4 regions of the Oceanimonas doudoroffii genome follow, and region 4 is predicted to be linked to each of the others. Evidence: riboswitches for the same ligand, from Rfam matches in the RefSeq annotation. Region 4 holds a riboswitch; each other region holds the start of a gene.
The links. A riboswitch is a leader RNA that binds a small molecule or an ion and turns the genes downstream of it on or off. The one in region 4 is predicted to bind thiamine pyrophosphate.

Region 1 (3,627 bases), on a different contig from region 4:
CCCTGAGGCGGGCGCGGCACATTGAGCGGGCCGTCCACCAGAAAGAACTCGCCCAGGTGATTGATGGGATTCACCTTGTCGGGGTCGGCATAATGGCCGGCACGATCCATCACCAGGGCGTCTTGCTGCCAGGAGTCCCACAGCTTGAGCACCGCATTCACAAATTCCTCGGCCCGGCGATAACGCTCGGCGTGGGCCGGCATGGTCTCGTAACCGTGGTTACGGGCTTCCACGTCAAACATGGAGGTCACCACGTTCCAGCCCATGCGGCCGTTGGAGATATGATCCAGCGAGGCCATCATGCGGGCGGCGTGAAACGGCGTGAAAAAGGTGCTCGACACCGTGCTGATAAAACCGATGCGGTCCGTGGCCCGGCTCATGGCCGCCATGGCGGTGAGCGGCTCCAGAAACCAGTAGCTGCCGTCCGCCACATTGCCGGTAGACTGGCCGTCGGCAAAGAACACCGCGTCCAACTTGCCCCGCTCGGCGGTTTGCGCCAGCCGCTCGTAATAGCGAATGTCACCCAGCTGCTCTACCGCCGAGTTGGGATGACGCCAGGCCGCCCTGTGATGGCCACAGCCGAACAGAAACAGGTTCAGGTGCATCATGCGTTGATTCATGTTCATCAGTTTTTCACCAGGCCGCCGTCCACCACCAGGTTCTGGCCGGTCACCGAACGCGACCAGGGCGAGGCAAAGAACAGGGTCGCGTCGGCAAATTCCGCCGGCGTGGTCACTCGGCGCAGCGGGGTATTGGCGGCAATGTAGTCAAACACCGCTTCCGGGGTGGCGGCAGAGGCATCTGTGGTGCGCAACAGGCCGCCGGAGACCATGTTGACGGTAATGCCGTCGGGGCCCAGATCCTGAGACAGGGTGCGGGTCAGCGACAGCAGCGCGGCCTTGGCGGCGGTGTAGTCGTGATAGGGCACCACCGGGTTCTGGAACAGGTTGGTGCCCACGTTGACGATACGGCCAAAGCCGGTTTTACGCATGCCGGCCAGGGCCGCGCGGGTGGTGTTGATGGCACCGCCCACCACGCCTTCCAGCTGCTGATTCAGGTGCTCCCAGGCCAGCTCCTGGGCGTGAGTGCGGGCGTCGCCATTAAAGGAAAACGCCGGCAGGGCGTTGTTGATAACCGTGGTCACCGGGCTACCGAAATGGGCCTCGGCCTGATCAAACATGGCCTGCACCGCGGCGGCATCGGTCACGTCGGCCTGAATGGCCAGGGCTTGCTGCGGCGCCTCGGCCGCCAGTGCTTGCGCCGCGTCGGCGCTGCTCAGGTAGTTGATCACCACCCTGGCACCTTCGCGCAAAAAGGCGCGCACCAGATGTTCGCCCAGGCCACGGGCCCCGCCGGTGACCAGCACCAGTTGTTCGTTTAACGGAATGGATGTTTGCATTCTCTACCTCGAAGCTGAGGCGAAGGCATGATGAGGCAGCAATGGCGCAAGGCCGGCAGGCTGACATCCCTTCGCCAGTATGAACTGGATCAGGTTCAACGGGTGTTATCTCAGCCCTGCATTGCAGGACACCCCGTGTCTCGGCAAAGACCATAACATACCCCTGCGCCCAAGAGCGAGAGGCGTGAGGGGGAAGGCGTGAGGAGAAAAAACTCCTTACCAGGCCGTCTGTTTTTCACCTCTCCCTTCACGCCTCACCCCTCACATTTTCAGAAGTTTGGTGAAAAAGGCCCGTGGGTGGATAATAAAGGCCTCGAAAGCAATGGATAACGCCGAGCCGACTATGACCACACTGACCATTACCCGCCCCGACGACTGGCACCTGCACCTGCGCGACGGTGAGCAACTGAAAGACACCGTTCGCGACGCCAGCCGCTATCTGGGCCGCGCCCTTGTGATGCCCAACCTGGTGCCCCCCGTGACCACCACCGAGCTGGCAAAGGAATACCGCGAGCGCATTCTGGCGGTGCGCCCCGAAGGCAGCCGGTTTGAGCCGGTGATGAGCCTGTATCTCACCGACAACACTCAAGCCGAGGAAATTCGCAAGGGCCGTGCCAGCGGTGACATTGTGGCCTGCAAACTGTATCCGGCCGGCGCCACCACCAACTCCGACTCCGGCGTGACCGATGTGAAAAACATCTATCCGGTGCTGGAAGCCATGCAGGAGACCGGCACCCTGCTGCTGGTGCACGGCGAAGTCACCGACTCCCGCATCGATATCTTCGACCGTGAAAAAGTGTTTCTGGAAACCGTGCTGCCCGACGTGGTGCGCGACTTTCCCGACCTCAAGATCGTACTGGAACACATCACCACCGAGCATGCTGTGCACTTTGTAGAGCAGGCCGGCGACAATGTGGCCGCCACCATTACCGCTCACCACCTGCTGTTCAACCGCAACCACATGCTGGTGGGCGGCATTCGTCCGCACTACTACTGCCTGCCCATTCTCAAGCGCAATACCCATCAAGCGGCGCTGGTGCGCGCCGCCACCAGCGGCAGCAAAAAGTTCTTTATGGGCACCGACTCGGCACCGCACTTTCAGCACCGCAAGGAAGCCGCCTGCGGCTGCGCCGGCGCCTATACCTCGCACGCCGCCGTGGAGCTGTATGCAGAAGCCTTTGAAGAGGCCGGCGCCCTGGACAAGCTGGAAGCCTTTACCAGCTTCAACGGTCCCGACTTCTACGGCCTGCCCCGCAACGAAGACACCATCACCCTGGTGAAAGAGTCCTGGACCGTGGGCGAAACCCTGCCTCTGGGCGGCGATAAGCTGGTGCCCATTCGCGCCGGCGAAGAAATTGGCTGGATGGTGAAATAACCCGTTCTCGCCTTGCAAAAACGCGGCTTCGGCCGCGTTTTTTTATGGCGTTTCAGTCCGGTATAAAGTCGGTCCGGCGCTCGGCGATGCGATCCTTGAGAAAGCGGGTAAAGGCCTGCACCTTGGCCGAGCGGTGCATGTCGCCATGGCTGGTCAACCAGAGGTCATGGGCCCATTCCTTCGGGGGCGGCAGCATCGGTTGCAGCTCGGGGGCCAGGGTGGCGTGCCAGCAACTCAGCGCCCCGCAGCCCAATCCGGCCTGCAGGGCAGGAATGAAGCCGGTAAAGTCCTGCACGCGATAGAAAACCTGCTCCGCCGGTACCTTTTGCTCCATCCAGCGCATATACATGCTGCCGGGCCGAGGCTGGGTGGTGCCGATAAAACGGTGTCCGGCAATGTCCTCCAGGGTCGACATGGGACCATGACGACGCAGGTAATCGCGACTGGCGTAAAGGGTGCCCGTGGCCCGGGTCAGGTGCTGTACCACATAATCGGGATCCTTCGGCCTGGATACCGAGCGTATGCCCACATGGGCCTCACCGCGTTCCAGCCGAAAGATTCGGCTGTCGGCGGCGTATTCCAGCCGAATGTTGGGATGCAGGCGCTGAAACTCGGCCAGCAAGGGCGTCAGGTAGGGCACCAGGTTATTGACCGAGGTGAGGATCAGGGTGCCCGCCAGGGCCTCGCTTTCGTCGACCCGGGCCCGCATCACCCCAAAGGCGGCTTCGGCCTGGGCGGCGGCGGCCATCAGGACTCGCCCGGCCTCGGTGGCCACATAGCCCCTGGGGTGGCGATGAAACAGGCGCGCGCCCATTCTCGCCTCCAGGGCGTTGATCCGCCGCAATACGGTGCT
Region 2 (3,627 bases), on a different contig from region 4:
CCTGCATGTCGGTGGAGAGGGATACCAGCTGGCTGGTAAAAGCCTGCATCAGTACCGGCTCCACCATGGACACCGATACCGAATTCTGGGCGGTGATGGCGGAGATCACCGAGCAGCCGTGGCCGCCCAGTGCATGAATGGTGTGCAGATCGGCCTGAATGCCGGCCCCGCCGCCCGAGTCGGAACCGGCTATGGTCCAGACGATGGGTTTTGTCATAGAGATTCTCGCTCCAGTTTATCGGCCTGGTGATACAACTCACCGCCGCGTTTCTTGAATTCTTCCGACATTTTCGCCATGCCGGCCTGCACCAGTTCGGGCTGGCCGTCCATGCCCACCAGCTGCACCTGAATGTTGTTTTCCAGGCTGGCGGCATAATCGCGCACGTCCTGGGTGATCTTCATGGAGCAGAACTTGGGTCCGCACATGGAACAGAAGTGCGCCACCTTGCCCGACTCCTGGGGCAGGGTTTCGTCGTGATATTCCCGGGCGGTGTCCGGGTCCAGCGCCAGGTTGAACTGATCGTGCCAGCGGAACTCGAAGCGCGCCTTGGACATGGCGTTGTCGCGGATTTGCGCACCCGGGTGGCCCTTGGCCAGGTCGGCGGCATGGGCGGCGATCTTGTAGGTGATCAGGCCCTGTTTCACGTCTTCCTTGTTGGGCAGGCCCAGGTGCTCCTTGGGAGTAACGTAACAGAGCATGGCGCAGCCATACCAGCCGATCAGCGCGGCGCCGATGCCGGAGGTAAAGTGGTCGTAACCCGGGGCGATGTCGGTGGTCAGCGGGCCAAGCGTATAGAAAGGCGCTTCGTGGCAGTGCTCGAGCTGCTCTTCCATGTTGCGCTTGATCATGTGCATGGGAATATGGCCGGGGCCTTCGATGATCACCTGCACGTCGTATTCCCAGGCGATCTTGGTGAGCTCACCAAGCGTGTGCAGCTCGGCAAACTGGGCCTCGTCGTTGGCGTCGGCGATGGAGCCCGGGCGCATGCCATCACCCAGGGACAGGGACACATCGTAGGCGGCGCAGATTTCACAGATCTCGCGGAAGTTCTCGTACAGGAAGCTTTCCTTGTGGTGAGTGAGGCACCACTTGGCCATGATGGAGCCGCCGCGGGACACGATGCCGGTGACGCGCTTGGCGGTCATGGGCACATAGCGCAGCAGCACGCCGGCGTGAATGGTGAAATAGTCCACGCCCTGCTCGGCCTGTTCGATCAGGGTGTCGCGGAACACCTCCCAGGTCAGGTCTTCGGCCACGCCGTTGACCTTTTCCAGCGCCTGGTAGATGGGCACGGTACCGATGGGCACCGGGCTGTTGCGCAGGATCCACTCACGGGTTTCGTGAATGTAGCGGCCGGTGGACAGGTCCATCACGGTGTCGGCGCCCCAGCGGGTGGACCACACCAGTTTCTCCACTTCTTCCTCGATGGAGGAGGTCACCGCCGAGTTGCCGATGTTGGCGTTGATCTTCACCAGAAAGTTGCGGCCGATGATCATGGGCTCGGCTTCCGGGTGGTTGATGTTGGCGGGAATGATGGCGCGGCCTTCGGCCACTTCCTTGCGCACAAATTCGGGGGTGATGTTTTCCGGCAGGTTGGCGCCAAAGCTCTCACCCGGATGCTGCTTGCGCAGCAGCTCGTCCCGCACCCGCTCGCGGCCCATGTTTTCGCGAATGGCGATGTATTCCATCTCGGGGGTGATAATGCCTTTGCGGGCATAGTGCATCTGGGTTACGCACTGGCCCAGCTTGGCCTTGCGGGGCTTGGGCAGGTGCTCAAAGCGCAGGTGATCCAGGCCGTCATCGGCCATGCGCTGCTGGGTGAAATGGGAGGTGGCGTTTTCCAGCTCCTCGGTGTCGTTGCGTTCCAGAATCCACTGGTGGCGCAGCTGGGGCAGACCCTGGCGCACATCGATTTCGGACTCGGGATCGCCGTAGGCACCGGAGGTGTCGTACACCGGCACCGGCGCATTGGGCTCGAAAATGGGGTTTTCTTCGCTGCCGCCCTTGAAGCTGTCGGCCAGGGCGATTTCACGCATGGCGACCTTCAGGTCCGGGCGTGAGCCTTCAAGATAAATACGGGATGAGTTCGGAAAGGGTTCGCCCTTCAGGTTGTGAATGTATTCCTGGGCCTGGCTGCGAACTTCACGACGGTTTACTTTTTTTGACATAGCGATCTCACTTTTGCGTCCATTTGGTGAAATGCTTGTCGGGAGTGTTGATAAAGAACTGCCTACATCCGGTGGCACATTCTTTACTTGCTTCCCTTCGCAGGTATTAGCCTGATCAGGTTCAACGGATCCCGCTTTCGCGGTCTCAGCCCATAAGGGCACTCCGACAAGATGGTCGCAGTATAACCAGACCGAGTTCACAAAAGCAAAGGACTTGTCCCCCTTGCGCCACAGCCGAAAAAGCAGCGATCGCAAACTTTTTGGCATGGCCTGTCGCACTGCCAGGAATACTGTTGCCGGTCGCGCCGGCGTGTTACCTTTATATAAAAGTAATTATTCGGAAGCCACGCCCATGCCCATTTCGGTTTATCGCTATGCCCTGCCGCTGACCAAGGAAAAGCAGATTGACGGCGTTGCCGTGCGCCGTCGCCACGGTTTTTACGTGAATATTGACGGCCACTGGGGCGAGGTGGCGCCGCCGGTGACCGCCGAATTGGCAGACACCGAAGCCGAACTGCTGGCCGCCTGCGAGCGGCTGACGCAAGGCCTTGAACACCAGGCCACTCAAGCCTGGGTTCGCTTTGGTCTGGGCTGCGTGCTCACGCCTCCCACCGCGGCGGCCGCCCCCAGCCTGCCGCTGCTGGAAGGTGAGCGGGAACCCATTATTCGCGCCTGGCGTTGCCGCCGAGTGCATCCCACTCGAGCCTGGCTGACCCTGAGCGGCGATGTGCAGTTTGATGCCGGCCTGGTGCGCGAACTGACCCTGCTGGTGCCCGGCCTGAAACTGACGCTGGACGCCGGCGGCCGACTGAGCGAAACGCAGTTGTCCGGCCTGTGGCAGCGCATTGACGGCGGCGCCATTGACTGGATTCTGGATCCGGGCCTCGATGACGCCCACACGCGGACACTGGCCCGGCAACACGGCTGGCCGGTGGCGCTCAGCGCCGACCGCTGCGGCGGCCGGGTGCCGGCGCCCTTTGAGGGGCTGCGTGCCCTGGTGCTGCGCCCCTCTCTGCTGGGCGAGCCCGCCCTGTGCCGGCAACTGGCCGACGGTGCTCGAGCACAGGGGCTGGACGTGATGCTGGCGGGCAACCTGGAAAGCGGCCTGGGCCACCGGCACATTGCGCAACTGGCGGGGGAACTGACGCCGAACAGCCCGGCCCAGCTCGACAGCCTGCGCTATTTGCTGCACAGCGGCGTGAACGCCCAGGGGCAGCCGGAAGCGCAAAATACCACCCTGGTATATGGCCCGGGTTGTTGATAAATGCACCAAAAAATACGCACCAAAATAGTGCAAAAGACAAGGTGTTCTTGGCAATTCGAGGGTAAATACGTATAGTCAGGCCGATATTTCGACAGGTTCCCAACACATGTTTCAAGACAACCCCCTGCTGGCCCAGCTCAAGCAACAAATCCGCGACACCCTTCCCACCAAGGAAGGCATGGTCAAAGGCACCT
Region 3 (3,627 bases), on a different contig from region 4:
TGCGGCACAAAGTGAGGCTGAACCGGTGCCGGAAATTTTTTGGCATCAATCATCAGCCACAGCACGCCGGTTTCACCGGCATTCAGGGTCAGTGGGAATGCCTGCTGATGCAGCAGCCGCACACTTTGCCCCGTACGCTGACCAAAACCAGGCAAGGGTACAGTGCGGCCATTGTCGCTCTGCCAGTAGGCCTGGCCACGATCAAGATAGTTGGCGGGCAGGCGCACAAACCAGGTGCCCGGCTGCTCTGACAACGAGGTGACTTGCATGCGCAGGCCAAAGGCACCTTCGCCTCCCAGGGTGCTGGCCACGGTGCCGGCGCTCAAGATGGCGGCACGCAACTGGTTAAAATCCGTGATGGTGCTGCCTGTGGGCAGGGCCCGCCACAGGTTGGCTTCTGCCGGCGACGTGGTTGTGTGGTCCGTTAATACCACGGGGGAGGCGATGGCGGTTCCGGCCATAAGCCAAAGCGCCAGCATCAGCCGGCAGACCAAGTGCATTATTATTTTCATCCCTGACGGAGCCTGTTTGTCGATCAAACAAGTTTATGCCCGTTGGACTTCAGGTAACAGCGGGTACCGGCGTTTGTTGGTGGCAGCACCTCTATTTCAGACACAAAAAACCGGCGGCCTGACGGCGCGCCGGTGATTTTTTCGACGAAACGGTTGCAACGAAACGAAATCAGCTTTCCAGGCTGCGTACCCGGCTGGCCAGGGCGGCAAAGTCAAAGGGCTGGCGGGCGGGCACCAGCAGCAGCAGGGCGGAGATGGCCACCGGCACAAAGGTGGCCAGCAGGAAGGACTCCAGCAGGTGAGTGGCGGCTTCGCCCGGGGCGGGGAACAGCATCAGGCCGGCCACCAGGCCCCCCAGCGTGCTGAGCATGGCGTTCCAGCCCTGGTAGCGGGCGTTGTAAAAGCCAAAGAACACGGTAAAGGCCGCGGCGCAGCACAGCAGATCCGCCAGCAGGAACAGATAGAGCACGCTGAAGCCCTGAGAGGCCACATACAGCACCGGAATGGACACCAGCACGATCAACCAGCGCGACAGCCCCAGCAGGCGGTGCACACTGGTGTTGGGCAACAGCCGGCGCAGGTCCACCACCAGCATGCTGGTCAGGCCGCTGATGGTGGAGTCGGCGCTGCTCATGATCAGTGCCAGACCAAAGGGCAACAGGCCAATGGCAAACCACAGCGGCATGTTGGGCATCAGCACGCTAAACAGCGCCACCGAGCCGTCGCCGGGCAGGCCCAGGCCCACAAAGGCCAGGCCGAACAAACCCATGATAAAGATGATGGGAAAGCTGAGCACACCGCTCAGAATAAAGCCGTTGCGAATCACCTTGTTGTCCCGGGCGGCAAACACCCGCTGCCAGGTGCCCTGATAGAACAGGCCGGTCAGCACCACCGCCAGAAAGAAGGTCAGACCCGATTTCAGCCCGGTGGTGTCGAGCGGATCAAGCAGGTGGGGAGCCTTTTCCTGCAGGCCGGTCAGGGCCGGGGCCAGGCCGCCGGTGGCCTGCCAGCCCAGCACGATCAGGGTGAGCAAAAACGGCAGTATCACCAGCATTTGCACCCTGTCGGTGAAAATGGTGACCCGCAGCCCGCCATAGAGGGTGTAAAGCAGGGTGGCCACCATCACAATGCCGGCGGTGGCCCACAGCGGCACCGGCGCCAGCAGCGCCACCATCTGGGCGATGGCGGTGAGGCCGGCGGTGAGGGAGATGAACATGTAGAACAGCATGATCACCAGCACGAAGCCGTACATGCCGCGGCCATAGCGGCCCAGCACAAACTCGGTGAGGGTGTGACCTTCCGGCATCAGCTCGCGAATGCGCTTGCCCAGCGGAATCATCACCAGGCGGGGTGCCAGCACCCCAAGGGCGTAGCCGGTAATGGCGCCAATGCCGCCCCAGGTGGCGGCCTGGGCCGGACCAAACAGAATCCAGGTGCCCATGGTGGTGGCCAGCAGGGTCAGCATGGTGGCGCTGCCGCCCTGGCTGTTGCGGGCCACGATAAAGTCTTCCGGTTTGTCATTTTGCCGGCGGGCGTAAAGCAGGCCGGGAATGGCGAAAACCGCGGCAAATAAACAGAGCCATAAAATGGCGGTGGTAGTGTCCAGCATGTGTTCTCCCTTTGCTCCCGAGAGCACTAAATGGCCGGAAACACGGGTGAAGGGAAGGCGGGACGGATCGGGGTTGTGCGGGATCGTTCGTTTCCTTCCCTTCGCCGGCATTATCCGGATCAGGTTCTAAGGGTTACCGCCGGTGTGGCGGAGTCTCAGCCCGTTTGGGCTCCCCCAGGAATAGCGAATCGAGAGTAAGGGCCGGCGGCGTGGTTGTCAATGTGGCGGTGCTCAGTGCTCGGCCCTCTGTGCAGCGGGCATGGGCCGGGAAGAGGCATGTTGTTGCAGCCACCAGGTTGCCATGCAGGAGAGCAGTATGCCGGGCCAGAGCCAGGCCGCCACCGGCTCGCCGCCAAACAGCCAGAGCAGCAGGGCGACCGCCGCCGGGTTGAGGTAGGTGTAGGCCATCACCCGCTGCGGGCCGAGGTGAATGCTGCCTCCCTGAAAGAGGTAACCGCTGGCCAGGGTGGCGCACACCACCAGGTAGACCATGGCCAGCCAGTCGGCCGGCGCCAGCGCCTGCCACTGCAGTGGTGTCTCGGTCAGCCAGACCATGAGTCCCATCCAGATCGCACCGCCCAGCAGGGTGGCGCAGGTAAGCACCGCCACCGAGTCGTTGCGATACAGCAGCTTCATGCACAGGGAATAGGCGCACATGCAGAATACCGCCAGCAGAAACAGCCGGTCTCCCGCATTGAGCTGCAACGCCAGCGCCCGGTCCGGACTGCCCTCAAAGATCACCCAGAGCGCGCCCAGCATGCCCAGCAGGTAACTGAGCCCCTGGCGAGCGGAGACCCGGGTGCGCAGCAGCCAGATGCCCGCGATCCCGGTCAGTGCCGGCACCAGGGTGAACAGGGTGCCGGTATTGAGCGCCGTGGTACTGTGCAGCGCCTCGAACATCAAAATGAAAAACAGCGCATAAAACAGGCTGATGGTCAGGCCGCGGGGCATGGCCCGCCACAACTGGCGACGCCGGTCGGCCCGGCGCAGTACCCAGGGCAGCAGCAGGGCGGCGGCCAGCACAAAGCGCAGCAGCGTCAGGGAGGCCGCCGGGGCCACCGCCGCCAGCCGGGCCGAGATGATGAAGGATCCCGCCACCAGCAAGGTGGCGAGTAACACGCGTCCGTGGGCGTGCCAGTGTTGAGTGTTCATGGTTGCTCTCCCCGGGCCGGCCAGCGACCCCGTATGGTCAGAAACGGTTCAGGATCCGCACCGCGTCAAGGGAGCGTTGCCCCGGCCTGGAATGGGCTGCCCTGGTGCCCTTGCCGATGGTCAGCATCATGCCGATCACATGGCCGGGGGGCAGTCGAATTAGCTCGGCCACGCGTTCGGCATCAAAGCCGATCATGGGGCAGCTGTCGTAGCCCATGGCGCTGGCGGCCAGCATGGCGGTTTGCGCCGCTATGCCCACGGAGCGGATCGCCTCGTCCCGCTGCAGTTGCGGCTTGCCGGCGTAAAAGTCGTGAATCATCGACAGCATCAGGTCGCGGGTGTCGGCGGGGGCGT
Region 4 (3,627 bases):
AAAGCTGGCATCGGCCTCTTTCAGGCGAGTGTCCAGCAGGCCCAGGCTGCCGTAGATGTCCAGATCGGCACTGGCCTGCCACTGGGCCTGGGCTTCCAGGCCATAGCTGTAAGCCCGCTCGGCGTTGTGAGAATAGTCGATGTAGGCCGACGAGTTGTCGGGCCGCACATAGGTGTAGGTGGTGCGGATCTGGGCGTTGTCCCGTTGCTGAAAGAACAGGGCCAGCTGAGTGTTAAGGCGATTGTCCAGCAGGCTGTGTTTGGCGCCAATCTCGTAGTTCCACAGGGTTTCGGCTTCAAAGGTACGCAGTTCGGCCGCCAGCTCGCTGTTCACGTTATAGCCGCCCACCTTGTAACCCCGGGAGATCAGGGCGTAATACATGCGGTCTGTATCGGCCTGGTATTCCAGTGCCACCCGTCCGCCCCACAGCAGATCATCGGGCTCACCATGAATACCGTCGCTGTCACGGTACAGGGTGCTGTCCTGCTCAACCCGCAGGCCGTTGATCAGGGTCAGCCTGTCGGTAAGGGCCGTTTCCAGCTCGCCGTAAGCCGCAATCCGGTTGGCCTCATATTCGCTGGTAAAAGGGGCAGCCAAGTAGGTGTAGCGGCGATCCAGATCCGAGCTGCGGTGAAAGAAGTAGACCCCGCCGGTCCAGTCGGTGCGGCCATTGAACAGGGCGGACTGCTCGGTGGAGATAAAACGAATATCGGCGGTGGCGCCGCGCTCGTCCCGCTGGTAGTTGTCGGTGGCACTGTAGGTATCCGGGTGCAGACCGGAATAGGTCCAGTCCACATCATAGCCGTATTCCAGGTTGCTCTTGTTCACCGCCAGGGCGGTTTCCAGAATAAAGGCTTCAACGCCATACCAGCTGGCCTTGCCCGACAGGGCAATGGTTTCCTGGCGGTCGTGACCCGGGTTGTCCGACAGAGTATGGCGGCTGTTGTCGAGGGAGAAGGCATCGTAGCCGTTGTCGATATTGGCGTAAAACGCGGTCAGATCCAGATCCAGATCGTCGCTGGCGGCAATGCGAAACTTGGTCCGCAGCAGGGTTTCATCAATGTTGTTGGTGTTGTCGGCGTTTAAATAATCATTGGTAATAAAGCCGTCGCTCAGGTTGCGCTGGGCGGCAATGCGATAACCTACCTTGTCATTGATGGGGCCACCCACGGCCGCACTCAGGTTGCGGGTGTTGTATTCCCCCAGGGTCAGCTCCACATTGCCTTCCGGTGTATCGGTGGGCTCGTTGGCACGCACGTTAATCAGCCCGGCCAGGGCGTTGGCGCCATACAGGCTGCCCTGCGGGCCGCGCAGCACTTCAACCTGACTGGCATCCAGCAGGGTGGCGCCCGTGGTCATGGCGCTCATGTCTATGCCGTCTACCACCACGCCCACCGAAGGATTGACCACCCCAATAAACTGGCTGCGCTCGCCCACACCACGGATCTGGTAAAACTTGCCCCGGGATGCACCGGCACTCAGGTTGACGTTGGGGGCCTTGGCCAACACGTCTTCCAGGTGGTTGGTGTTTGGCTTGTCGAGCTCGGCTTCATCGATCACGCTCACGCTGGCGGCGGTGTCCTGCAGGGTGTCTTCCCGAAAGCTGGAAGTCACCAGCACGGGGGCCAGGGTGTAAACGGATTCTGTATTTTCCTCGGCCTGGGCCGGCAGGGCGGCCGCCATGGCCAGGGTCAGGGCAGAAGGAACAAAGGGGGTCAGTCTCGGCACTTTACATCTCCATTTCAGTGCGAAGACCCGGTAACAATACGAGCAGGGCAGGGCGTTGTGAGCTTCCTATTCCTACGCCGGTATCAACCGGATCAGGTTCAAAGGGTTCGCGCGTTGCGCATCTCAGGCGGAAATGCCACCCCTTAGGATTTGGCCTTGGTTATAAGGCGAGCGGAATTATACGCATTCGGTAATAGAAATCGATAAAAACCGGCCGAATCCGGTTATTTAGTGACGAAGACGGCCGGAGATATTTCTCGACGGAGAGGTGCCGGTTGCTGGGGTGCAACCGACGTCATGGGAATAACTCAAAGGGCGGACAAGCCGCCCTTTGACGGGGCTTACTGCTGCTGCACCAGGGCGGTGCCCACGCCGTGGCGGCGGGGTTCACTGACCGCGGTGACCGAGCCGTCGGCATGAAAGGCAATGCCGTTGGCGGCGCCGATCTGGTCGGTTTCCACAAAGCGGTGGCCCAGGGCTTCGAGCGCCCTGGCCTGCTCGCTGCCGGGAAAGCCGAGCAGGGTTTCCACCAGGGTGGTGTCGCCGTTGCGCTGACTCATGCGCGGGGCCGCCAGGGCATCGGCCAGCGACATGCCCAGATCAATGTGGTTGACCATGGTCTGCAGCACGGTGGTGATGATGGTGGAGCCGCCGGGTGAGCCTATGGTAAAGGCGGGCTTGCCGTCGCGCAGCACTATGGTGGGGCTCATGCTGGAGCGGGGCCGCTTGAAGGCTTCGGCCACGTTGGGGTGCGGCGCACTGAAGTCAAAGTCGGTGAGCTCGTTGTTGAGCAAAAAGCCCCGGCCCGGCACCACAATGCCGCTGCCGCCCCAGTCTTCAATGGTAAAGGTGTAGGCCACCACGTTGCCGTGCCGGTCCGACACCGCCAGATGGGTGGTGTGGGCCGACTCCTGCATCAGGCCGGCGGCGGCGGGGCGCAGGGGCACGGAAGGATCGTCCTGATAGGCAAAGGGATCTCCCGGCCCGCGCTGGCCGGCGGCCCGGGCTTCCAGCAGCGGGGCCCGGTGTTTGGCATATTCCTTGGACAGCAGGCCGGCGATGGGCACGTCGGTGAATTCGGTGTCGGCCACATAGGCGTTCCGGTCGGCAAAGGCCAGGCGCGAGGCTTCCAGATACAGGTGTTCCGCCTCGGTGCGTGAAGCCGCCGACAGATCCCGGGTTTCCAGCAGGTTCAGTGCCTGGGCAATGGCAATGCCGCCGCTTGACGGCGGCGCCATGCCATAGACGTCATAGCCCCGGTAGGTGGAATGAATGGGCTGACGCAGCCGCACTTCGTAATCTTTGAGATCGTTCAGGGTCATGGTGGCGCTCAGCACGCTGACGCCGTCCACCACCGGCGGCTGGTTGACCGCCGCCACAATGTCGCGGGCGATGTCGCCTTCATAAAAGGCCTGAGCGCCGCCTTTGGCAATGGCCCGGTAGGTGGCGGCCAGATCCGGGTTGCTGAAATGGCTGCCCACGGGCAGGGCCTTGTCGTTTTGCAGGTACAGGGCGCGGCTGGGCTCAAAGCGGGCGAACTTGTGTTCGTTTTTTTGAGCGATGCGGTGAAAGTTGTCGGTCACGGTAAAGCCCTGCTCCGCCACCTCAATGGCGGGGGCCAGGGTCTGCTCAAGGCTCATGGTGCCGTAGCGGCCAAGGGCCTCCTGCCAGCCCAGCACGGTGCCGGGCACACCCACGGAAATGCCGGTGGGCACCACCTCTTCCCAGGCCATGGCCTCGCCGTTTTGCTGAAAAATGCCGGGGTGAAAATAGGCCGGGGCGGTTTCTCTGTGGTCGATGCTGATGACCTTGTCGTCATCGGCGGAGTAAATCAGCATAAAGCCCCCGCCGCCAATGCCACAGCTGAAGGGATCGGTCACGCCCAGGGTGGCGGCCGCC

Region 1: another riboswitch for thiamine pyrophosphate. It lies ahead of B6S08_RS14705 (3-oxoacyl-ACP reductase); the one in region 4 lies ahead of B6S08_RS04350 (TonB-dependent receptor).
Region 2: another riboswitch for thiamine pyrophosphate. It lies ahead of thiC (phosphomethylpyrimidine synthase ThiC); the one in region 4 lies ahead of B6S08_RS04350 (TonB-dependent receptor).
Region 3: another riboswitch for thiamine pyrophosphate. It lies ahead of B6S08_RS14680 (sodium:solute symporter family protein); the one in region 4 lies ahead of B6S08_RS04350 (TonB-dependent receptor).

What each region holds. Positions count from the first base shown of each region.
Region 1 covers NZ_NBIM01000006.1:79,582-83,208, reverse strand. The annotation lists gene B6S08_RS14710 (LLM class flavin-dependent oxidoreductase) at 1-626, opposite strand, end outside; gene B6S08_RS14705 (3-oxoacyl-ACP reductase) at 626-1,399, opposite strand; TPP riboswitch at 1,449-1,545, opposite strand; gene pyrC (dihydroorotase) at 1,743-2,774, shown strand; gene B6S08_RS14695 (LysR family transcriptional regulator) at 2,827-3,627, opposite strand, start outside.
Region 2 covers NZ_NBIM01000004.1:216,716-220,342, forward strand. The annotation lists gene thiE (thiamine phosphate synthase) at 1-217, opposite strand, end outside; gene thiC (phosphomethylpyrimidine synthase ThiC) at 214-2,169, opposite strand; TPP riboswitch at 2,244-2,345, opposite strand; gene B6S08_RS13270 (enolase-like domain-containing protein) at 2,522-3,430, shown strand; gene B6S08_RS13275 (exoribonuclease II) at 3,540-3,627, shown strand, end outside.
Region 3 covers NZ_NBIM01000006.1:75,475-79,101, forward strand. The annotation lists gene B6S08_RS14675 (GGDEF domain-containing protein) at 1-500, opposite strand, end outside; gene B6S08_RS14680 (sodium:solute symporter family protein) at 682-2,121, opposite strand; TPP riboswitch at 2,201-2,307, opposite strand; gene B6S08_RS14685 (DMT family transporter) at 2,353-3,273, opposite strand; gene B6S08_RS14690 (nitroreductase family protein) at 3,311-3,627, opposite strand, start outside.
Region 4 covers NZ_NBIM01000001.1:945,582-949,208, reverse strand. The annotation lists gene B6S08_RS04350 (TonB-dependent receptor) at 1-1,728, opposite strand, end outside; TPP riboswitch at 1,781-1,882, opposite strand; gene ggt (gamma-glutamyltransferase) at 2,070-3,627, opposite strand, start outside.